3 regions of the Mesorhizobium australafricanum genome follow, and region 2 is predicted to be linked to each of the others. Evidence: riboswitches for the same ligand, from Rfam matches in the RefSeq annotation. Region 2 holds a riboswitch; each other region holds the start of a gene.
What was found. Region 2 has a riboswitch for thiamine pyrophosphate ahead of thiC (phosphomethylpyrimidine synthase ThiC). Riboswitches for the same ligand answer to the same signal wherever they lie in the genome.

Region 1 (7,365 bases), on a different contig from region 2:
CATGTCGAGATCGTTGGTCGGCTCGTCGAGCACCAGCAAGTTCGCCGGCCTGGCCAGAACGCGGGCGAGCAACAGCCGCGCCCGCTCGCCGCCGGAAAGCTCGCGCACCGGCGTGCGTACCTGCTCCGGCTTGAACAGGAAATCCTTCATGTAGGAGACGACGTGGCGCTGCTCGCCATTGATGACGAGGTTCTCGCCGCGACCGTCGGTCAGGTAATGCGCCAGGGTCTCCTGCGGGTCGACCGCCTCGCGCTTCTGGTCGAGCGTTGCGATCTCCAGATTGACGCCGAGCCGCACACCGCCGGCATCCGGCGCCAGCTCGCCGGTCAGCATCTTCAGAAGCGTCGTCTTGCCGGCGCCGTTCGGTCCGACCAGGCCGACCCTGTCGCCGCGCTGGATGCGGGTCGAGAAACCCTTGACCACGGTGAGGTCGCCAAAGCTCTTGTCGATGCCCTTGGCCTCGACCACCAGCTTGCCCGATTCGGCGGCATCGCTCGCCACCATAGTCGCGGTGCCTTCGGCGCCGCGATGGCTGCGGAAGCGCTGGCGCATGGATTGCAATTCGCCGAGGCGGCGCATGTTGCGCTTGCGCCTGGCCGTCACGCCATAACGCAGCCAGTGCTCCTCCCGCACGATCTGGCGGCCGAGCTTATGCTGCTCGCGCTCTTCCTCTTCCAGCACCTGGTCGCGCCATTCCTCGAAATGGGCAAAGCCCTTGTCCAGCCGGCGGGTCTCGCCGCGATCGAGCCAGACCGTGGCGCGTGTGACGCGCTCGAGAAAGCGACGGTCGTGCGAGATCAGGATCACCGCCGAGGAGGTGCGGGCAAGTTCTTCTTCCAGCCATTCGATGACCGACAGGTCGAGATGGTTGGTCGGCTCGTCGAGCAGGAGGATATCGGGCTCCGGCGCCATGACGCGGGCAAGGGCGGCGCGACGCGCCTCGCCGCCGGAAAGGTCGTTCGGCCGCTCCTCGCCGGTAAGGCCGAGATGTTCCATCAGATAGGTGGCGCGATGCGGATCGTCGGCCGGGCCGAGGCCTGCCTCGACATAGGCGCGCACGCTGGCAAAACCATCCATATCCGGCATCTGCGGCAGATAGCGGACCGTTGCCGAAGGCTGGCGGAACACCTCGCCGTCCTGCGGCTCGATCATACCGGCGGCGATCTTGAGAAGCGTCGATTTGCCCGACCCGTTACGCCCGACCAGCGCGATCTTCTCGCCGGCGGATGCGCTGAGTGCCGCACCGTCGAGCAGCGGCGTGCCGCCGAAGGTCAGTTTAATGCCGTCGAGATTGAGGAGTGGCGGCGCCATGTCAACTTTCTGGAAATGTCAGCTTTCAGGAAGGGGATAGGGGTGGGCCAGAAGCATCGCCCGACCGCGCTCAAGCGCGACGCCAAGCCGCCCTTTGACCTCGTTTGATATAGTGAGCGAGGAGCCGAACGCCACCTCGACGCGGTCGAGCGGCCATTTGGCGCCGGTGACCGTCAAGCCCGAAAGCTCGGAGAAGCCGAGCACCGAAAACAAGGTGCCGTCATCATAATCGAAGCTGGCCTTGCCAGGCAGGATGGGAACGCCCTCCTGCGCGCCGCTGGTCAGCAGCACTCGCGTGCCGGCAGCAGCCAAGCGCAGGGCCAGCGCCAGATGCAGGAACGCATGGTCGGCGCGCTTGCCGCCAAAGGCGCCGGCAAGCACGAGACTGGTGGCGCCGCGCTGGAGTGCTTCCGCTATGGCGAGCTCGCCATCGGTCATGTCCTTCTCGGCCGGAAAGACCTTGCGCGGCACGGCGGCCAGATCTTTCGGCAGGTCCGCCGGCACCGAATCGAAATCGCCGACCCAGAGCTCCGGCACCAGGCCAAGCAAGCGGGCATGGCCGATGCCGGCGTCCGCGGCGATGACGCGCGAAGCCTCGATCTGGCGTTCGAGCCGGGGCGTGCGGATGAGCTCGCCGCCAAGCAGGATGGTGAATGTGCCCATGGCCGTGGCCCTTACCAGCCCGCCGCGCGAAACGGAAGCCGGCCGCAGATGTCCGGCAAACTTCCGCTTGCGCGCTGCTTCGGCCGGGCCTATCTGTCGAAACGCTCTAACGGGGTGCCGGACGTGATCCGGCTGAGAGGCGAAAAGCCAACCCGCTGAACCTGATCCGGTTTGTACCGGCGGAGGGATTAGACGTTTCGGACCATCCGGCGCCTCAATTCCTTGTCACTCGAACGAAGGAGGCGCCGATGCGCGCGATGTTGTCCAAGCTTATTCTCGCAACTGGCCTTGTTTCGCTTCTGGCAGGCGTTGCGCCTGCCACCGCAAAGGACAAGCTCACCGTCTATACCTATGAAAGCTTCACGGCCGACTGGGGCCCCGGACCGGCCGTCAAGAAGGAATTCGAGGCCGAATGCGGCTGCGATCTCGAATTCGTCTCGGTGGCCGACGGCGTCGCCTTGCTCAACCGCGTCAAGCTGGAGGGTGCCAGCACCAAGGCCGACATCGTGCTCGGCCTCGACACCAACCTGACCGCAGACGCCAAGGCGAGCGGCCTGTTTGCGCCGCATGGCGAAGTGTCCGGCATCAATGTGCCCGGCGGCTGGAAAGACGACACTTTCGTGCCCTTCGACTACGGCTATTTCGCCGTCGTCTACGACACCGAGAAGCTGAAGACGCCACCGAAGAGCCTGAAGGAACTGGTCGAGGGCGCCGGCACGGACAAGATCGTGATCCAGGATCCGCGCACTTCGACGCCGGGCCTCGGCCTGCTTCTGTGGGTGAAGTCGGTCTATGGCGACAAAGCACCCGAAGCCTGGGCAAAGCTCAAGCCGAAGGTGCTGACGGTGACGCCGGGCTGGAGCGAGGCCTATGGCCTGTTCACCAAGGGCGAGGCGCCGATGGTGCTGTCCTATACCACCTCGCCGGCCTACCACATGGTGGCCGAGAATACCGAGCGCTACCAGGCGGCCTCCTTCGAGGAAGGCGAGTACCTGCAGATCGAGGTCGCCGGCATCACCACGACGGGTGCTGCGAACCCGCTGGCGCAAAAGTTCATCGACTTCATGACCGGGCCGAAATTCCAGGACGTCATTCCGGAAACCAACTGGATGTTCCCGGCCGGCAAGACCGACAAGCCGCTCAACCCGGCCTTCGACAAACTGGTCAAGCCGACCAAGACCTTGCTGTTCACCCCGCAAGAGGTCGCGGCCAACCGCAAGGCGTGGGTGGATGAATGGCTGGCGGTGATGAGCAAGTAACTGGTCTTGGTTATCATCCTTCCAAGATGATTGCTCTACGGCGCCCCCCTCTGTCCTGCCGGACATCTCCCCCTCTAGGGGGGAGATTGGCTGGCACGCCGGCTTTCGCCAATCGGCGACATTGCAGGCAAGAGTGGGGCGTCAAAGCTGCTGATCTCCCCCCTAGAGGGGGAGATGTCCGGCAGGACAGAGGGGGGCGCGAAGGAACGCTAAGCTTCCCAAGTCAAATGGTGCAGCGTGCATTCCGCCGCTCGCCCTGACTCCCGCATCACCGCCGGCGTCGCCGCGCTTGCGGCCATCGCTGCGCTCATCGGCGGCGCTTTCGCCGGTCTTGCCCTCGAAGGCGCGCATGATCTCTCGGGCGCTGCCGCTGCCTTCGACGGCTACCTCTTCCGCATCGCCCGCTTCACGCTGTGGCAGGCGCTGCTGTCGACGCTGCTGTCGGTCGCGCCGGCGCTGCTGGTGGCACGCGCCTTGTCGAGACATCCGGCCTTTGCCGGCCGCCGCCTGATCCTGCAACTGTTCACGGTGCCGCTGGCCCTGCCGGCAATCGTCGCCGCGCTCGGCATCCTGGCGCTCTATGGCCGGGCCGGGTACTTCGCCGGCGTCTTCGCCGCGCTTGGCGGCGGGGAGTGGCCGGGGATATACGGCCTCTCCGGCATCCTTGTCGCCCATGTCTTCTTCAACCTGCCCTTGGCCGCGCGCCTGTTCCTCGAGGCGTTGGGGACCATTCCCGCTGACCAGTGGCGGCTGGCGAGCCAGCTTGGCATGGGCGCCCGGCCAGCCTTCCGGCTGATCGAATGGCCGGTGCTGCGCGCGGCGCTGCCGGGGATCGCGGGGCTGGTCTTCATGCTCTGCATCACGTCCTTCACCATCGTGCTGACGCTGGGCGGCGGTCCGGCGGCGACGACGCTGGAGGTCGCCATCTACCAGGCGCTGCGCTTCGACTTCGATCCGGCGCGCGCCGTGGTGCTGACGCTGCTGCAGGTCGCGCTGACCTTCATCGTGGTCATCGTGCTCACGCGGCTTGGCGCCAACACGGTCGGCGATGCCAACCTGCCGGTGGCGCCGCGCCGCTACCTTTCGGCGGGCAGGGCGGAAAGCATGCTGAACGCCGGCCTTATCGCGCTTGCCCTGCTATTCGTTGCCGGACCGATGGTGGCGACCGTGCTTTCAGGTCTGGAGGCCGATCTCGGCCGGCTGGGGGGTGAAGCGGCGGTGCGTCGCGCCACCCTCACCAGCGCGGGCCTCGCCTTGCTGGCGGCGCTGCTCAGTGTGACGTTGTCGCTGGCGCTGATCGCGGCGCGGCGCGCGCTGGCCCTGCGGCGCAGCCCGGGCAGCGCCATGGGCCTACTCGAACATGCCGCCGACACCGGCGCCGGCTTCGTGCTGGTCGTGCCGCCGATCGTGCTCGGCGCCGGCTGGTTCCTGGCGCTGCGCGGGGTCACCGATGTCTTTGCCATCGCGCCGATCATGGTCGTCGCCGTCAACGCGGTGATGGCGATGCCCTTCGCCATCCGGGCCATTCGCCCCGCCTATGACGCGGCCAGCGAACGCCACGAGCGGCTTTGCCTGGCGCTCGGCATATCCGGCTGGACCCGGCTGCGCCTGGTCGACTGGCCGTCGCTCAGGCGGCCTTTGGCCACCGGCTTTGCCTTCGCCATGGCGCTGTCGCTTGGCGATCTTGGCGTGATCGCGCTGTTCGGCAGCGATTCCGTGCAGACCTTGCCCTATCTTCTGCTGGCGCGCATGGGCAGCTACCGGACGGCCGATGCGGCGGGACTTGCCTTGCTGCTCGGCCTCGTCTGCCTGATGCTGGTGATCGTCGCGGACTGGTTGGGGCGGGAAGGAAGGTCATGACGACGACCATCTACGGCACCGCCGCGCAAAAGGGCCTCGCTGTTGCGCTGGATGGCGTCTCGTTCAGCTATGGCGAGGCGTCCTTCCGCTTCGACGCCGAATTCGCCGCCGGCAGGATCACCGCCATCATGGGACCGAGCGGCTCCGGCAAGTCGACGCTGCTCAATCTGATAGCTGGCTTCGAAACGCCTGGTACAGGCAAGGTGCTGATCGGCGGCATCGATCTCGGCAACGCGCCGCCTTCGGCGCGGCCGGTGTCGATGGTGTTCCAGGAAAACAACCTGTTTGCGCATCTTTCGGTCGCAGCCAATGTCGGGCTCGGCCGCTCGTCCTCGCTGAAGCTCGGTGACGCCGATCGGGCGGCGGTCGTCGAGGCGTTGGCGCGGGTTGGCCTGGCGGGCAAGGAAAAGCGGCTGCCGCGCGAGCTTTCCGGCGGCGAGCGGCAGCGCGTGGCGCTGGCGAGAGTGCTGCTGCGCGACCGGCCGGTATTGCTGCTCGACGAACCTTTCGCGTCGCTCGGCCCGGCGCTGCGCGACGACATGCTCGACCTTGTCGCCGGCATCCATGCCGAGCGCAAAATGACGGTGCTCTTCGTCACGCATCAGCCCGAAGATGCGCGTCGCATCGGCCAGGACGTCGCATTCCTCGATGAAGGCACGATCGCGGCGACCGGCCCGGCCGATGATTTCTTCGATCGATCTGGACCGGACGCCTTCCGGCGCTATATCGGCGATCGAGGCGGCACCGTTGCCGGATCACAACACATTGCCCGGAAGCGGACATAATTTGCGGCCAAACCGGCGATGGGTGATCCGGCGTTTGCTTGCCTTGTCCGGGGGAGTGTGGCTAGGTCCGGCCATGCTGGTTCCGGGTGGGCCGTGATTTGCCGAAAGATTTCGAAAGGAAGCCGATCTGTCGACCGGCGCTGAGAAGGTGTGGATGAGGCCGCTGGCACGATTTTTCGCGCTGGCGAGCGTTGCCGTGCTGGCGAGCTGCCAGATGTTCACGCCGCCGGACGTGAAGGAGAGCGGCTTCCAGCCTTCCGACAAGCCGATCACCGTCGACAATGTCGTCGCCAACGCCAGGCTCGCCGAAATGGCGAAGGCGCAGCATCCGCGCATCCTGGCCACCTATGGCGGCGAGTATTCCGACCCCAAGCTCGAACGCATGGTGGCAAAGGTCGTCGGCAACCTGACGGTGGTGTCGGCCAACCCGACCCAGACCTATCGCATCACCATCCTCAATTCGCCCAACGTCAACGCCTTCGCGCTGCCGGGCGGTTATCTCTATGTGACGCGAGGCCTGCTGGCGCTGGCTAACGATTCCTCCGAGCTTTCCGCCGTCATCGCGCATGAGATGGGCCACGTCACCGCCAATCATGGGCTGCAGCGGCAGCAGCTCGAGGCCGAGGAAGGCTTGGCGACCAAGGTGGTTTCCGACGTGCTCGGCGACAGTCCGACCGCCAAGGCGGCGCTCATCCGGGGCAAGCTGAGGCTCGCGCAATTCTCGCGCAACCAGGAACTGCAGGCCGACGCCATCGGCATCAAGTCGATCGGCGAGGCGGGCTATGATCCCTATGCCGCCGGCCGCTTCCTGCAGTCGATGTCGGCCTATACCGATTTCCGCTCGGTCAGCGGCGCCACCGACGCCAGCCTCGACTTCCTGGCCACGCACCCGAACACGCCGCAGCGCATCGAGCTGGCGCAGCGCCTCGCGCGCAATTTCGGCCCGCCCGGCTTCGGCACGCGCGACCGCGACGCCTTCCTCGCCGGCATTGATGGCCTGCTTTACGGCGACACGCCGGAAGAAGGCTATGTGCGCGGCCAGACCTTCATGCACCCCAATCTCGGTGTCTCCTTCACGGTGCCGAACGGTTTCGTCATCGACAACACGGCTGCCGCCGTCACCGCGACCGGGCCGGGCGACATCGCCATCCGTTTCGACGGCGTGGCGATCAACAAGTCCGTGTCGCTCGCGGATTACATCCGCAGCGGCTGGGTGGCCGGGCTCGAAGACGCCAGCGTGCGCCAGGACACGATCAACGGCAACGAGGCGGCGATGGCGCATGCCAGCGCGCAAGGCTGGCAGTTCGACATCGCGGTGATCCGCGCCGGCGGACAGGTCTACAGGCTGCTGACAGCCGCGCCCTCGGCCAGCACCGCGCTGGACCCGGTCGCGCGCTCGGTCAGTGCGTCCTTCCGTGTGCTCAGCCCGGCTGAGAAGGCCGCGTTGAAGCCGCTGCATATCCGCGTCGTCACCGTGCAGGCCGGCC
Region 2 (9,091 bases):
CTGAAAGCGCGCGCCATGCCCACCGGATCGGCGGCCTTGGCGACCGCCGTGTTGAGCAGCACGGCGTCAAAGCCGAGTTCCATGACGGTTGCCGCGTGCGACGGCCGTCCGAGCCCCGCATCGACGATCAACGGCACGTCGGGGAAATGCCCGCGCATCGAGCGCAGCGCCATGATGTTGACCGGCCCGAGCGCCGAACCGATCGGCGCGCACCACGGCATCAGCACCTTGCAGCCAGCCTCAAGCAGCCGCTCGGCGACGACAAGGTCGTCGGTGGTGTAGGGGAACACGATGAAACCGTCCTCGCAAAGGATGCGCGCGGCCTCGACCAGGCCGAAGACGTCGGGCTGCAGCGTGTCGTGGTTGCCGATGACTTCGAGCTTGATCCAGGGCGTGCCGAAGACCTCGCGCGCCATCCTCGCGGTCGTCACGGCTTCCTTCGCGGAATGGCAGCCGGCAGTGTTGGGCAGGACCCTCACGCCGAGCGAGCGGATCAGCGACCAGAATTTCTCGCCGGCCTTGCCGCCGGCCATTTCACGGCGCAGCGAGACGGTCACCACCGAGGTCCCCGACGCCTTGACCGCATCGGCAAGGATCGCCGGCGAAGGATATTGGGCTGTGCCCAGCAGCAGGCGCGACGCCAGCTTTGTCCCGAAAAGATCGAACATGGCTAGCCTCCCTGCATGGGTGACAGGATTTCGATCCGGTCACCCTCGCTCAACCGGAATTCCGCCCGTCCAGCCGCGGGCACGACGTCGCCGTTCAGCGCGGTAGCGAGCCAGCCGCCCTCATAGTCAAGCTCCCTCAAAAGGGCGTCGAGCGTCGTCGCCTCGACCTCAAGCGCTTCGCCATTGACGATCAGCTTCATTTTCAGACTCCAGGTCGGCAGATGAATTGAAGAGAAGGCCGGCAGCTTGGTCCGCCATGGCCGGTGAGAGCAGGAAACCGTGCCGGTAGAGGCCGTTGATCGTGATCGCGCCGTCCCCCCAACGCTTCACCCGCGGCAGATTGTCGGGATAGGCTGGCCGCACGCCCACTCCTGTCTCGACGATTTCGGCCTCGCCGAACGCCGGATGGACTGCGTAGGCCGCATTGAGGAGTTCCATCAGCGAACGGGCGGTGATCGGTCCGTCGTGGTCGCTTTCGATCATGGTCGCGCCGACCATGAAGTGATGATCGGCCCGCGGCACGATGTAGATCGGATGACGCGGATGGAGGAGACGCACGGGCCGGGCGAGCGAGACCTCCTGCGTGCGCAGGATCAGCATTTCGCCGCGCATGCCGCGCAAGTCGTCATCGGCTCGCGCGATGCCCGTGCAGTCGATCACCTGATCGAAGCCGGAAAGGGCAACCTCGCCCGCCTCGAAAAGGAAGACGACCCCCATCGCGCGCAGTTTGCCGGCGAGGGCTTCGAGAGCCCGACGGGGATCGAGATGGGCTTCGCCGGCAAAGAGCAAGCCCTGGCGAAAGCGACCGGCAAGGTCGGGTTCGAGGGCGGCAATCGCCTTTTCGTCGGCGGTCTGATGATTGCGCGTGCGGGTCGCAAAGCGGGCAAGCTCGAAGGCGTCGCGCGCATGGGCGACGACGAGAGTGCCGGCCCTACTCACGAGACCGGGCAGTGTCCTTTCCCACCAGTCGGCCGCATTCTCGCCCAGGGTAATAACGGCCTCCTCGGCGCTTTCGCGTTCGCACCAAGGGGCGAGCATGCCGCCGGCGAGCCAGGAGGCATTGCCGCCTATCTGGCCCCGAACTTCAGCAACCGTGACGGACGCACCCCGCACAGCTAATTCATGGGCGACGGTGAGGCCTGCCACACCGGCGCCCTTGACAAGGACGCGGCGCATAGCTCAGCGCGTCTCCTGATCTTTCTGGGCCAAAGCCTGTTTTTCCGCCCCGGGCGTTTCGACGGGCATATAGAGATCGCCGCCTGCGCGATATTTCTCCGCCATGGCCGCCATCCCCTCCTTCTGGGCTTCGGCGCGAATGTCGTGGGAGATGCGCATGGAGCAGAATTTCGGCCCGCACATCGAGCAGAAATGCGCCAGCTTGTGCGCTTCCTTGGGCAAGGTCTCGTCGTGGAACGAGCGCGCCGTCTCGGGATCGAGCGACAGGTTGAACTGGTCTTCCCAGCGGAACTCAAACCGCGCCCGCGAAAGCGCGTCGTCGCGGATCTTCGCCGCCGGATGCCCCTTGGCGAGATCCGCGGCGTGCGCGGCTATCTTGTAGGTGATCACGCCGGTCTTGACGTCGTTGCGGTCCGGCAGGCCGAGATGTTCCTTCGGCGTCACATAGCAGAGCATCGCCGTGCCGAACCAGCCGATCATGGCGGCGCCGATTCCCGAGGTGATGTGGTCATAGCCCGGCGCTATGTCCGTGGTCAGCGGCCCCAGCGTGTAGAATGGCGCTTCGCCACAGACGGCGAGCTGCTTGTCCATATTCTGCTTGATCTTGTGCATGGGAACATGGCCAGGGCCCTCGATCATCACCTGGCAGTCCTTTGCCCAGGCGATCTTCGTCAATTCGCCAAGCGTTTCCAACTCGGCGAACTGGGCTCGGTCATTGGCGTCGGCGATCGAGCCGGGACGAAGGCCGTCGCCGAGCGAGAAGGAGACATCATAGGCTCTGGCGATGTCGCAGATCTCCTCGAAATGCTCATAGAGGAAGCTTTCGCGATGATGGTGCAGGCACCATTTCGCCATGATCGAGCCGCCCCTGCTGACGATGCCGGTAACCCGTCCAACCGTCAGCGGGATGTAGTGCAGCCGCACACCGGCGTGGATGGTGAAATAGTCGACCCCCTGCTCAGCCTGCTCGATCAGCGTGTCGCGATAGACCTCCCAGCTCAGATCCTCGGCGACGCCATCCACTTTCTCCAGCGCCTGGTAGAGCGGCACCGTGCCGATCGGCACCGGCGAGTTGCGCACGATCCATTCGCGAATGTTGTGGATGTTGCGGCCCGTCGAGAGGTCCATGACGGTGTCGGCACCCCAGCGGATCGCCCAGACCATCTTTTCGACCTCTTCGGCCATCGAGGAAGTGACGGCGGAATTGCCGATATTGGCGTTGATCTTCACCAGGAAGTTGCGGCCGATGATCATCGGCTCGCTTTCGGGATGGTTGATGTTGGCAGGAATGATCGCGCGGCCGCGCGCCACCTCGTCGCGCACGAACTCCGGTGTGACGAAATCCGGGATCAATGCGCCGAACGCCTCGCCATCCTGTTGCAGCCTGCCGCGCACGATCTCGCGGCCAAGGTTTTCGCGGATGGCCACGAATTCCATCTCGGGCGTGATGATCCCGGCGCGCGCATAGGCAAGCTGCGTTACCGCCTTGCCTGCCTTTGCCCTCAGCGGAGGGTTGCGGACGGAAAATTCCCGCGTCAGGCGCTCTCCCGTCGCAAATCCGTTGTCCTCCGGCCTGACATGGCGGCCGTCATAAGGCACGACATCGCCGCGTGCGGCGATCCAGTCCTGCCGATGGCGGGCAAGACCCTTTTCGATGTCCGTTTCAATCGCGGGGTCGGTATACGGGCCCGACGGATCGTAGACCGTCACCGGCGGCTCGCCGGCAGTCGGGTGGACCGCGATCTCCCGCATGGGCACCCTGACCTGCGAATGGAAGACGCCGGATTTGTGGATCTTGCGCGACGCCGGCAGCGGTCCGGACGACACGGTGGGGGTCAAGGCATTCATTTGAGGCTCCTTTGCTCGTTGCATTGGAGACCCAGTTCTGTGCCGGAAGGATGAAAGGACGCTTCGACCTGCTGCATGAGACAGGTCCTCGGGCATGATCTCCCGCAAGCGCTTGCACCGTCCCTACGCCAGTATGAACTGGATCAGGTTCAACGGGTCACTGCGCCGCAAAAGCCAGCAGTATCTCAGCCCCTTGCCGGGACTCCCCTGGTGAATGACTTAGGTTGAACGGGCCGGCGCCATCTTGTCAAGCGCCTTCGGCCGGCAATTGCGGCTCATTGCCGTCGTGAACACAAGGCAGCCCACGAAACTTAGGCGAAGGCCCAGATGTCCTCGGCCTGGAAGCCGACCTGATAGCCGGCGGTCTTCAGCTTGACCACGACCTGGCCGATCTCGGCAGCCGGCAGCGCGCCGACTTCGACCTTGATCATGCCGGGACGGTAGCGCTGCAGGTCGAGTTGATCGAACACCATCCAGTCGGCGCCTTCGCAGTCGACCAGGAAAGCGTCGATATGGGTGATGCCGTTGCGGTCGAGCAGCGTCTGCAAGGTCTCCGAAGGCACCTCTATGTCCTTCAGATGCGGCGCGAACCTGTTGAAATTGGCGTCCGCCTCGCCCCAGGCATTCTTGCCCGACATCAAATTGGTGTCGGTGACCGACGAGCAGCCGATGAACTCTATCGGAAGCGTGCCCGACTCGAGCGCCGCGGCGTCGAAGGTGTGGACGGTGATCGTGCCCTTCGTTTTGGTCACCGCCACCGGTTCTATGACGAAGCGGCTGGTATCGGGGTAGTTGGCGCGCAAACGCTTCTGGTTGTAGGGGATCGGCTCGACCAGCATGGCGCGCGCGCCCGGAATGCGGTGCAGCCAGGGCGTCACGTCGTCGAACAGCGCTCCGTCGCAGGCGCCGACATTGACCATCTGGAACGGCCGTCCGCCAAAACGCGCCTTGAGCGCCGCCTTGGCCAGGAACTTCGTGCCATGCAGCGCCGGTCCACGATCGAGCAGGCCTGACGGAAGGCTGAGCGAGAGCAAGACGCGCGCGAAGCTGGACAGCGAGCTCATGACTTGTCTCCGGGAATGACCTGCAGCGCGGCGCGGCGCCCGCCCTGGCTGGCCGCTGCCCACAGCGCCATCGTTGGCGCGGCCAGCAGCAGGAAGGGCGGCAGAAGATTGGGGAAATAGATGCGGGTGTCGTGGATCGGGAAAACGGTGAACTTTGCCAGCACGCCAAGCACGAGCGCCGCAAGCAGGATGCCGGTGCGACGGTCGAGCCCGAAGCCCGCGCGGCTCAGGCCATACCATCCGGCCAGTGCCAATACCGACACTCCGACCCAGCTGTTGACGCTGATCGCGCGGATCACCGAAGCGGCGAAGGCCTTGAGATAGGCCGCTACCGAGAACGGCGGTTCGAAGCCGACCATATTGTAATGCTGCTCGATGCTGGAAAACCACAGATGCGGCCACCCGCCCGGATGCTGCGCCCAGTTCGAAATGGCGAAATAGGCGATGAAGGATACCGCGAAGCCGGCCAGCGCGCCCCACGCCCTCTCGCGGTAAGCGACGAGCAGCACGGCGAAGATGGCGAGGAAGACGATGTTGTCGGGCCTGGCCATGAAAGCAAGGAAAAGCAGGACCGCCGTCGCCGCCTCGCGCTTGCGCACATAGGCAAGAAGCCCGCCGAGAAACAGCGCCGAGCACGATAGATCGGGCGTCGAGGCACGCGCCGCGTCACCGAAATCGGCCATGATCAGGACCGCGCCAACGACCGGCGCCAGCGCGAGCGCGCCTTCCGCGCGCAGCCAGGCGAGCGTGATGGCGCCGAACAAAAGCACCGAGAACACCTGCACCAGCCGCATTGCATCGACCGGCGAGACGACATGGCTGAGGCTGGACAGGATTTCGGCGTACAGGAACTTGATCCGGTACATGCCGAGCAGCGAATGGAAGTCGGCGGCATTCTCGGCCATATGGCTGCGGAAGCCGCCACCATCGTCGGTCAGCGTCTTGTAATCGCCCGCCGACACGCCCTCCCTGACCGTGCTGTAGGCATAGTCATGCAGGGCCTGCGGATCGGGATAGGTGCTTTCCTCGGCGATCGCCAGATAGGGCAACATGTCCCAGTTGGCGTCGGGCATGAACCAGGCAGTCACCGCGGTGAGCAGGATATAGAGCGAGAAGGCCGCCGCACCGATCGACGCGGCCCATTTCGCATAAGCCCCCTCGCCCCACGCCAGACCGGCGCCGGTCAACCGTTCCAGCGGATTGGTCGGAGCGGGCGGCCTGGTCAGCATCGTCAGCGGCCTCTATTTACCGACTTGGCTTTTCACGAAATCCTTCACGATCGCCACGATGCCGCGCGACAAAAGGCTGTCAAAGGCATCGACGAAGCGGTCGACATGCTCGGGCTGGCAGATCAGCGGCGGCTCGAGCCGGATGACGTTGCGATTGTATTCGGTGAAGGCGACGAGCACGTCATAGTCGCGCAGCAGCAGCGAGCCGACAAAGCCCGACAGCGAGCCCTTCAGCTTGTCGTCGAGCACGCTCACCACCGGGCGCAGCACCATCGGCAATGTCTGCGAGAAATCGTGGAACTCGAGCCCGATCATGAAGCCCTTGCCGCGCACATCCTTGATGATCTTGGGGTACTTTTCCTTGAGCGCCTGCAGACGCTGCAAAAGGTACTCGCCGGTCGAGGCGGCGTTGTCGATCAGCCCCTCGTCGTAGAGCACGTTCAGCCCCTCGATCGCGGTGACGCAGGCCTCGCCCATGCCGCCGAAGGTCGCCATGGCGTGGATCATCGCCGTCTTCGGCGTGCCATAGGCTTTCATGTAGACATCGCGTTTGGCGATCATGGCGCCGACCGCCGCCTTGCCGGCGCCCAGCGATTTCGCCAGCGCCGTCACATCCGGCACCACGCCATAGTGCTCGAAGGCATAGAAACGTCCTGAACGGCCATAGCCGCATTGCACTTCGTCGGCGACCCACAGCACGCCATGCCGGTCGCAGAGCGTGCGCAGCTTCTGCCAGTATTGCGCCTCTGCCTGGATGATGCCGCCGCCGCCCTGAATGGTTTCGAGCACAATGACGCCGATCTCGGGATCACTTTTGAACAAGCGCTCGACGGCGTCGATATCGGCGAAGGGAACGCGCACGACATTGTCGGCGACCTTGAAATCGGCACGGTAGAGCTGGCCGTCGGTGATCGCCAGCACGCCCTTGGTCTTGCCGTGGAAGGAATTCTCGGCATAGGCGACCTTCGGCCGCTTCGGACCCGCCGCGCGCTCGGCAAGCTTCACCGCCGCCTCCATGGCCTCCGAGCCGGACGAACCCAAGAACACCATGTCGAGATCGCCCGGCGAGCATTTGGCGATGTTGTGCGCAAGGGCGGCCGCATATTGCGACATGAAGGCGATCGCGATCTCCTGGCGCTTTTCCTCCTGGAATTTTGTCCGGGCTTCAAGGATGCGCGGATGGTTGTGGCCGAAGGCCAGCGAGCCGAAGCCGCCAAAGAAGTCGAGTATCTTGCGGCCGTTCTGGTCGACATAGAACATGCCCTCGGCGCGCTCGATCTTGACCCTGTGGAAGCCGAGCAGCTTCATGAAATGCAACTGGCCCGGGTTAAGATGCGCCTTGAACAGGTCGGTGATGCGGGCGACGTCCATCGCCTTGGCCTGCTCGACGCTGATCAGGTCGGGCTTGGCTATTGCTGCGGGCGAAAGCGCAGGCGCTTCGACCAGCGTGCGCGCGCCCGTGTGTTCCGGCTTGGCCATGACGGTCATCTCGAAATCTCCCCTTCGTCGCCCTTATTCGGCAGGCACGTGTTCGGTGGCGACGGCGTGGCCGTCCTTCTTGGCACGGTATTCGCTGTAGGCGGCGATCAGCATGTCCTCGTCGCGATGTTGCGGCACCCAGCCGAGCTGACGCTCGGCCTTGGACACGTCGAGCACGCATTCCTCGTCGGCGATCAGATACTGTTCCGGATCCATGATCGGCATGTTCAACTGGTCGAGCAGGTCTAGCGTGCGCTTGACCGCCCAGCCGGGCGTCGGCAGCAGGATCGACTTCGAGCCGGCATGGCGGATGAGGTCGCCCAGCAGTCTCCGTACCGGCGGCGGATTGAGCGAGCCGAGATTATAGGCCTCGTTCGGCACGCCCGCTTTCCAGGCCGCGCGGGCGGCTTCCGCGCAGTCGAACACCGAGATGAACTGATAGGGATTCCTGCCCGAACCTATCATCGGCACGGGAAAATTCCAGTCGATCAGCTTGAACAGCTTCTCCAGGATGCCTAGCCGGCCGGGTCCGATGATCAGACGCGGCCTGAACAGCGAGATCGACATGCCGCGCTTGCGCCATTCGGCGGCGAGCTCCTCGGTCTTGAGCTTCGACAGCCCGTACTCGCCGAGCGGCGATACCGGATGATCCTCGGTCATCGGCAGCACCACCGTGTGGCCGTAGATCATGTCGGTCGTGTAGTGGACGAGCCTCGAGGCGCCGGCCTTGTCCATCGCCTGGATGATGTGCTCGGTGCCGTGGAAATTCACCGGGAAAAAGAAATCATGCCGCTTGGCGCGCACCTGGATCGGCGACAGCATCTTGGCCGAAAGATTATAGACCAAGTCGTCCGCCCTGAGCCCGACTGCGGCAACCGAGGCCGGATCGGTGACGTCGCATGTGATGAACCGCACCGAGCGGTAATGCGGCAAGTCGCTCTTGACGATGTCGGCGACGACGACGTTCTCGCCGTCCGCCACGAGCCCGGGGGCAAGGTGACGGCCGACGAAACCGTCGCCGCCGAAAATCACATGTCTCATCGAACGATCTCGCTTGTGCCGATCTTGTCGGGAGTGATGGAGGCGGTCTGGTCCTCATGCCCGCGTCCACCCATTTCTCGGCCACTCTGCGCAATCAGCACGGTGCCGACGCAGATGCAGGCGATGCCGGCGATGCGCCAGCCATTGAGGTCCTCGCGGAAGACGAAATAGGCAAAGATCGCCACGGCGACATAGGCGAGGCTGAGGAACGGATAGGCGAAGCTGAGCTCGACCTTGGACAGCACATAAAGATGCGATGCCATCGAGATGACGAAGGTGCACAGGCCCAGGAACACCCAGGGGCTGAACACGATCTGCAAGAGCTTGACGAGCGGATTGACGCCTTCGAAGGAGATCGAGCCCATCGACATCATGCCCTGCTTCAGCATCAGCTGCGCCGCGGCATTGGTCATCACAGTGAAGAGAATGAAGATTATGTATTTCATTGTTGCCACCCGCCTTGAGCAGTCCTACTAAAGACCTGCAAATATTTCGTGAAGCCGCGATAATGTTTGAGTAAATCTGGGTTTAGCACTTCATTTCAAATCCTATCTATTCCGCGGCTTCCGCAACTCCTCTTCCCGCA
Region 3 (7,365 bases), on a different contig from region 2:
TGGCAAGGTCGGCGGCATGCGCGGCTATCTTGTAGGTGATCACGCCGGTCTTGACGTCGTTGCGATCCGGCAGGCCGAGATGTTCCTTCGGCGTCACATAGCAGAGCATGGCCGTGCCGAACCAGCCGATCATGGCGGCGCCGATTCCCGAGGTGATGTGGTCATAGCCCGGCGCTATGTCCGTGGTCAGCGGCCCCAGCGTGTAGAATGGCGCTTCGCCACAGACGGCGAGCTGCTTGTCCATATTCTGCTTGATCTTGTGCATGGGAATATGGCCAGGGCCCTCGATCATCACCTGGCAGTCCTTTGCCCAGGCGATCTTCGTCAATTCGCCAAGCGTTTCCAACTCGGCGAACTGGGCTCGGTCATTGGCGTCTGCGATCGAGCCGGGACGAAGCCCGTCGCCGAGCGAGAAGGAGACGTCATAGGCTCTGGCGATGTCGCAGATCTCCTCGAAATGCTCATAGAGGAAGCTTTCGCGATGATGGTGCAGGCACCATTTCGCCATGATCGAGCCGCCGCGAGAAACGATGCCCGTGACCCGGTCGACGGTCAGCGGGATGTAATGCAGCCGCACGCCGGCATGGATGGTGAAATAGTCGACGCCCTGCTCGGCCTGCTCGATCAGCGTGTCGCGATAGACTTCCCAACTCAGATCCTCGGCGACACCGCCCACCTTCTCCAGCGCCTGGTAGAGCGGCACCGTGCCGATCGGCACCGGCGAATTGCGCACGATCCATTCGCGGATGTTGTGGATGTTGCGGCCCGTCGAGAGGTCCATGACAGTGTCGGCACCCCAGCGGATCGCCCAGACCATCTTTTCGACCTCTTCGGCCATCGAGGAAGTGACGGCGGAGTTGCCGATATTGGCGTTGATCTTCACCAGGAAGTTGCGGCCGATGATCATCGGCTCGCTTTCGGGATGGTTGATGTTGGCAGGAATGATCGCGCGGCCGCGCGCCACCTCGTCGCGCACGAACTCCGGTGTGACGAAATCCGGGATCGATGCGCCGAACGCCTCGCCATCCTGTTGCAGCTTGCTCCGCAGCATCTCGCGGCCAAGGTTCTCGCGGATGGCGACGAATTCCATCTCGGGCGTGATGATGCCAGCGCGCGCATAGGCAAGCTGGGTGATGGCCTTGCCGGCTTTGGCTCTCAGCGGACGGTTGCGGATCGGAAATTCCTGCGTCAGGCGCTCGCCTGTCGCAAATCCGTTGTCCTCCGGCCTGACATGGCGGCCGTCATAGGGCACGACATCGCCGCGCGCCACGATCCAGTCTTGGCGAAGCCGGGCAACGCCCTTTTCGATGTCCGTTTCGATCGCGGGGTCGGTATAGGGGCCTGACGGATCGTAGACCGTCACCGGCGGCTCGCCGGCAGTCGGGTGAACGGCGATCTCGCGCATCGGCACCCTGATCTGCGGATGGAGGACGCCGGACTTGTGGATCTTCCGCGAGGCCGGCAGCGGCCCGGTCGATACGGTGGGGGTCAAGGCATTCATTTGAGGCTCCTTTGCTCGTTGCATTGGAGACCCAGTTCTGTGCCGGAAGGATGAAAGGACGCTTCGACCTGCTGCATGAGACAGGTCCTCGGGCATGATCTCCCGCAAGCGCTTGCACCGTCCCTACGCCAGTATGAACTGGATCAGGTTCAACGGGTCACTGCGCCGCAAAAGCCAGCAGTATCTCAGCCCCTTGCCGGGACTCCCCTGGTGAATGCTTTCAAACTGACCGGGCCGGCGCCGCTTTGTCAAGCGCCTTCAGGCCGCAGCGCTGATCGTCTGCTGATCAAACTGCGGGAAAAGTTCGCGCACATGGCTGCGACAAATCGCACGCCCGAGACCAGCCACGGGGACGCTTGCCTACGCAGCAGAGATGGCATGGCGTGAGGACAACCGCCGTTGTAAGCAATGGCGAGCAGTATCTCGCCGTCGCATGAAGATAGCGACCGCTGACTTGATGATGGGTGCCGATCTCAGCGCGTCGCAGGCGGGGAGAAGAAGCTTTCGGCCACGCCTCGCTTAATCACCCAATCAGCCGAGTGTGGACTGGATATTGGCAGCGAAACGTGGACAAAATTTAATCGCTTTTCGCATCGATAATCGTCGAAACGGCAACCAAATGACGGCCAACGCATTTCAAATGCGTCTAAATGCACGTTGCATATTTGCCGAAAATTGACAAATATGTGCGTTGCTTGTATGGCGCCGCCACGACAGACGGCCCAAGCTAGGGACAGGACCGGGAGAACGATGATGCCAGAGAGAGGCTTGCCGAAGAGCGCTGAACGGTGCGCCCTTCCGCGCGACATTTCCAGATTTAAAAAGCTGTACGAAAATGGTCGCGCCGTTATCAAATCGGATCCTGACAAAACCCTCGGGTATGTGTCTACCGTCGAATTGGTAAACGAGACGGTGAAAACCGCCGCGTAACCCCGTTTTTTTATTTCCTTTTAGAGGGCGAAGGTTTACCAACCTTCGCCCTCTTGCTTTGGGGCTTGGAGTTCTCGCCTGTATGATTCCGTTCGATGAAAATAAGTTGGATGAATGGCTCGCCGACTACGAATCTTTCAACTACGCTTTCCGCGAGTTCTGTTACGCCAATTTCAAAGTGCATGGACTCGAAGCCCATTTCATTCCGAACGTCACAAAGCAGATTCACGCTCAGTGGGTGGCCGACAACCAGCAATGGCTTTCAGAGGAAACCTCTGAAAAAACGACGCGGCTGTCTCACGTAAAAATTTGTGCCCTGCTCCTTTTTAATCTGAATTCAGAGCCCTTCTTGGGCAATTTCTTCGACCACGAATATAATGAGGACGTGCCGTACGATTTCAAAGGAAGCGACGAGCAGAAAGCCACCGCTAGGCAGGACCTAATCGACGGGAGGGAATCTATCCTTGCGCTCGATTTTTGCCTCCTAATTATTAATTGGTTCGAAAGAAATCGTACGGACCGAGCCATCCCATACCGCCAACCGATGACGGCCGATATGCGCCACGATTTGCTCAATTACCTATTGGGCGGTGCCGTCGACCGAAAGGGGCTCTATCTGATATTGAAGGCTATGTATTTGCGACCGAACAGGGGCGGCGCAGCCAATTAAAGGGCGTTCATTCTTCGGCGACGGTCCCAATTCTTGGAACTTCTTATGGCACTCGCCACCTTAGCGACCAAAGTGCGGTCGCCGGCATCCCATCCCTTCGCCTCGATGACGCGCAGGGCGATTTCCCGGTTGGTTCCTTGCGGTCCGACTTGCGCCATGAGGCGCGGCAGCTCCCGCCGCTTGAAGATATAGAGTGCTTGCCCTTGGGCTTGATGTCGCGCGGATCGCCGCGATATCCGAACAGGAACAGCACTGCGTCAACGTGTGCGATCTGGGCGCCGATCGCTTCGGCCTTGGCTTTACCAGATGTGAGAGCTGCACCCGCCAGTTCAGCACGATTTGCTACCAGTGCGGATATGACGTGCGGCTCACCCATACCGCACCATACGTACGCCATTCGTTGACCCGATTCTTTTTAGGTGTGAGCTAAATAATGCCGGAAGACTGTCAAATCACCGAGCTGAAAGTTCGATTCTTGCGATGATCACGCCGTCAATCGGCACCAAAGGTTTGCGCGTAGATCGCTTCGATCCGCCTTGCCTCATCATTAGTCAGCGCGGCGAATTCCTTTTGGCGGGCGCGGTTCGATAGCTGGCCGCCATTCTGGTGGAGGAAACGGAAGAGCAGATCGATCAGCCGCTCGGGCATGTCGATAAAGGCATCCACCTGTTGCCGGAACTGATCGTAGCGCTTCAGAAACGCGGTTTCGTTGGGAAGATCCCGTTCGATGGTTCGCTGAACGCAGGCATAGAGGAATTCGGCGTGCGGGGTTGCATCAAAGAAGCGGTAGAAATCCCCGGTGTCATTCAGTACCCGGACGTTGAATTGCGGCGTCGCTTCCCAGTGGACCAATGGCAGAAGGCGCCGGGAATAGCTCTCGAGCACGCGCCGGTACTCGTCTAGCTGGTCCAGGATCGCGGCCGAGACGGGAAACACAATTCCCGGCGGATTGAATCCGTGCGTGGCAAGGATGTGATGGATTAGATAGCGGTGAATACGGCCGTTTCCGTCCTCGAATGGATGGATGTAGACAAAGCCGAAGGCAAGGATAGCGGCGGCGATGACTGCATCAAGGTTTTGCGCGGGGCCTTGATCGAAGGCCTCCATCCCATCAATCAGCCGCGGCAGGTCCTCAGGCCGAGCGCTGATGTGATCGGGCAGGGGCATGCGATCCTCCCTGTCATGCTCACCGACGAAGCCTCCCTCCTTTCGAAAGCCAAGTCTAACGAATCGGGCATCGCCGAGGACAATTCTTTGCAGTCGAAGCAGCTCATCGCGATCAATCGGTTGCCGACCAGCTTCGGCGATAGCGCGGCCCCAGCGTTGGATGCGATCTTCCGGCGGGCGCTCGCCCTCGATCGCGTAGCTTGATCGGGAGTCTTTGAGCAAAAGAAAGGCGGCGGTCCGAGCAAGGAGGTCGCGCGGCACGTCCGCTACGATTGCCTCCGCGCGTCGCGGCAGCTCAAGGTCGATGAATTTTTCGAGCGTCTTGGTGCGGAATACCAGAGGGCAGAACTCAGGCGTACCGGGGAGATTGTCCTTTACGCGGTAGCGCGAGACGGTTTTCTCGGGTCCGGACCACTGCATCTCGGGATCGAGGACCGGAACATAGCGTCCGGCATCAGCATCTGGGAGATCGAGACGGGCGCCTGTCAGCCATTCATATAAAAACCAGATCCGGCGGGCATAACTGCCGCTCGGGCTTTCACGGACCAGCGCCTCGATCGGCGCGGGACCGGTCACCTGGAAGAGCCGCTTGAGGACGGCAAGGTCGAGCCCTTCGTACTTAAGCGCGAAGGTCAGGTGGCCTTCGAGGGTTGCATGTGGAGCATGGCGGGGCGTCATGATCCGCCAGCCATTCCGTTCGCTGATGCGATGATGCTGGCCGGTGGCGGACAACGTTCGCGGCAAGGGCACGGCGAGATCGTAGGCTCCGATCAAGGCGCTGTAGCCGGCCGGCGTCGCCGTCTCGGGAAGCCGAATTTCCTGAAAAACGATAACAGGGCCTGAAAATTGGTTCTGCTGCGCCGCTGCCACGAAAATTGGGGTCCCCTTCTTGTCCAAAGCGACTAGCAGTCTAGAAGTCTATAACCTATTCCCTGAAAATTGATGCTGCAAGCCACACTTTGCCGAAAACGGATTCTGCTGAGTGTCTCGCTCAAAGATTTCCGCCTACTCGGGCGACGACTGGCCGTCTCAGCACAGGTGGCAGCGGCCGAACGTCATTGTCGGAGCGAAACGACCGCCGCGATGAGTAACGTCAATCCCGTTTCGGCGCCGCATTTGCGGGATCGTGAAATCGTCATCGACAAACGGTCACCTCGCGACCCATTGCCTGGACCGGCGGGAGAAACCGCCATCGCCTCAAGGAACTGGGCTACGAGGGCGGTGCTTGTCTGGGTAGTCGCTCACGGCAACTCGGTCTCAGTAATGCTGGACGCGTCGGGATTCCCCACGGCCGAACGCCGCCATGCGGCGGATCGGTGATGAAGCCGCTGCTCGGCCGCGTCCAACGACGTTGTATCTGAGCCGACGGCGAACCCAGGACTTCCTTGCAGGACCGAAACAGGCTCATGCGTGCCGCAGCTATGAGCGCCCGAGCATGAATGTCGCCTGCACATTCGCCCATGTCCGGATCTCGAACGTCATCCGGTCTGTGATCGAGGCTTCCAATCTCGCCTCGCTTCCATGCGATGCTCTCTTAGAGTGTTGCGGGATTGATCCCCGCTCAATTGCCTGGATGCAACTCTTCATCCGTTAAAACGAGCGTTGGAAACGCAGAATGCCGCCGACGCTGTCGTTTTTGTCGGCGTTAGTCCAGTTCACGTTGGAAGGGTTCACCATGCCGACGCCGAAGTCGCCGCAGTGGTCATAGTCGACCTCGGCTGTTACCGTGAAATCTGGAATGAGCGTATAGGCGACGTTCATGGCGACACCATAGTTCTTGAGCTGATCACCCGAGACCTGAAGGTTGAACACAGTTGTCTCGTTGAACTGGTAGGTGGCGCCAGCCCAGAAAGCCCAGTTGCCGCCCCAAGTTTTGTAGAAGCCGCGGCCGTGAGCGTCGATTGCGTTAGTGGAATCATCGTTGAGCTTGCCATTGGAGCCGTAGCCTAACATTCCGAATAGCGACAGCTCGTTGGTGACATTGACCTCGACGCGGACTTTGCCGGCCACCGATCCGTAGTTGCTTTCATAAGCAGCAACACCGGTGATCGCGCCCCACTGTTGTGTGTATTTCAGGCCGCCGACCACGTGCGGAACGTAGCTATCGATGGTGCCGGCCACGCCTTCGCCTTCTTCAAGCGAGACCACCGCCGAAAAGCCATCACCGGCGTCAAAGTAGTACTGGATGACGTTGGTTTCGAAATCACCGTAGGGAACGAGCATCGGATTGAGCACGTTGCCGGGATAGCCAATAAACATGTCGAAGGCCGACCAGTCCTTGCCAATTCGAAGGTTGCCAAGCTGAATCCAGGCGAAAGTCAGGCTGAGGTCTCTATTGGAGGCATAGTTTGGAGGACTACCCGGATCCGTATAATCGTTGCGGTTACCAAAGTTCATGCGGGTTTCGGTGTAGGTCTTCAACGTGCCCAACTCGGTTTCCCGGTTCGTCCAGGTCTTCACCGTGAAGCGGGCATTCTTCTTCCAGGTTGCATTGGTGCTGCCGCCCTCGTGGTCGGTTGCCTTTGCCCCATCCAACGAGCCGACGTCACCCAAGGCGATGTCATAGCGGACATAGCCGCCGATGCGCAGGCAGGTTTCGGTGCCTGGGATATAGAAGAAGCCTGCGCCATAGACGTCGCAGATCTTGACGTATTCGCCCGAGTCTGGCTCGGCGTCGACGGCGCGGGCATCGGAAACGGCAATCAGGGTCGCAGCTGAACCGAGAAGAAGACTCGTGAAGTTCATTTGATCTCCGTTCAAACATATAAAAGAGGAAGGACGTCGAAGAGCGGACCCTTCGCTTATCCCCGCGATCTAAAAGTGAGGCGCAATGCGCTGCGCCTTTCGCAGCGCGACGAACCCGTCATGACAACGGTTCAACAACAAAGGCGATGAAGATAAATCATGTGGTCAACAGATAGGGGCATTTATAAATATGTGAATTGCTGCAATACAGCACTGTGAATTCCCCCTTTTGAGCCAACCGCCAAAGTGATGTCCGCCAGTTGTGGGCAGATCCTCACAACGACTTCCACAGTTGCATGCGCAAGTGACGTGCCAACCTGGCGACGCCGCTGTGGCTTGACACTCAAGTTTG

Region 1: another riboswitch for thiamine pyrophosphate. It lies ahead of thiB (thiamine ABC transporter substrate binding subunit); the one in region 2 lies ahead of thiC (phosphomethylpyrimidine synthase ThiC).
Region 3: another riboswitch for thiamine pyrophosphate. It lies ahead of thiC (phosphomethylpyrimidine synthase ThiC); the one in region 2 lies ahead of thiC (phosphomethylpyrimidine synthase ThiC).

What each region holds. Positions count from the first base shown of each region.
Region 1 is NZ_JAVIIT010000031.1:314-7,678, reverse strand. Features, by position in the region: gene RFM98_RS30495 (ABC-F family ATP-binding cassette domain-containing protein) at 1-1,311, opposite strand, end outside; gene RFM98_RS30490 (thiamine diphosphokinase) at 1,330-1,974, opposite strand; TPP riboswitch at 2,075-2,179, shown strand; gene thiB (thiamine ABC transporter substrate binding subunit) at 2,232-3,233, shown strand; gene thiP (thiamine/thiamine pyrophosphate ABC transporter permease) at 3,471-5,093, shown strand; gene thiQ (thiamine ABC transporter ATP-binding protein) at 5,090-5,878, shown strand; gene RFM98_RS30470 (M48 family metalloprotease) at 6,033-7,365, shown strand, end outside.
Region 2 is NZ_JAVIIT010000001.1:127,913-137,003, reverse strand. Features, by position in the region: gene RFM98_RS00695 (thiazole synthase) at 1-668, opposite strand, end outside; gene thiS (sulfur carrier protein ThiS) at 671-868, opposite strand; gene thiO (glycine oxidase ThiO) at 837-1,844, opposite strand; gene thiC (phosphomethylpyrimidine synthase ThiC) at 1,848-3,692, opposite strand; TPP riboswitch at 3,795-3,911, opposite strand; gene RFM98_RS00675 (FkbM family methyltransferase) at 4,004-4,756, opposite strand; gene RFM98_RS00670 (hypothetical protein) at 4,753-5,985, opposite strand; gene RFM98_RS00665 (aspartate aminotransferase family protein) at 5,998-7,473, opposite strand; gene RFM98_RS00660 (NAD-dependent epimerase/dehydratase family protein) at 7,498-8,505, opposite strand; gene RFM98_RS00655 (EamA family transporter) at 8,502-8,951, opposite strand; gene RFM98_RS00650 (FAD-binding oxidoreductase) at 9,058-9,091, opposite strand, start outside.
Region 3 is NZ_JAVIIT010000011.1:93,657-101,021, reverse strand. Features, by position in the region: gene thiC (phosphomethylpyrimidine synthase ThiC) at 1-1,501, opposite strand, end outside; TPP riboswitch at 1,604-1,720, opposite strand; gene RFM98_RS21130 (hypothetical protein) at 2,514-3,101, shown strand; gene RFM98_RS21125 (Fic family protein) at 3,594-5,138, opposite strand; gene RFM98_RS21120 (porin) at 5,859-7,013, opposite strand.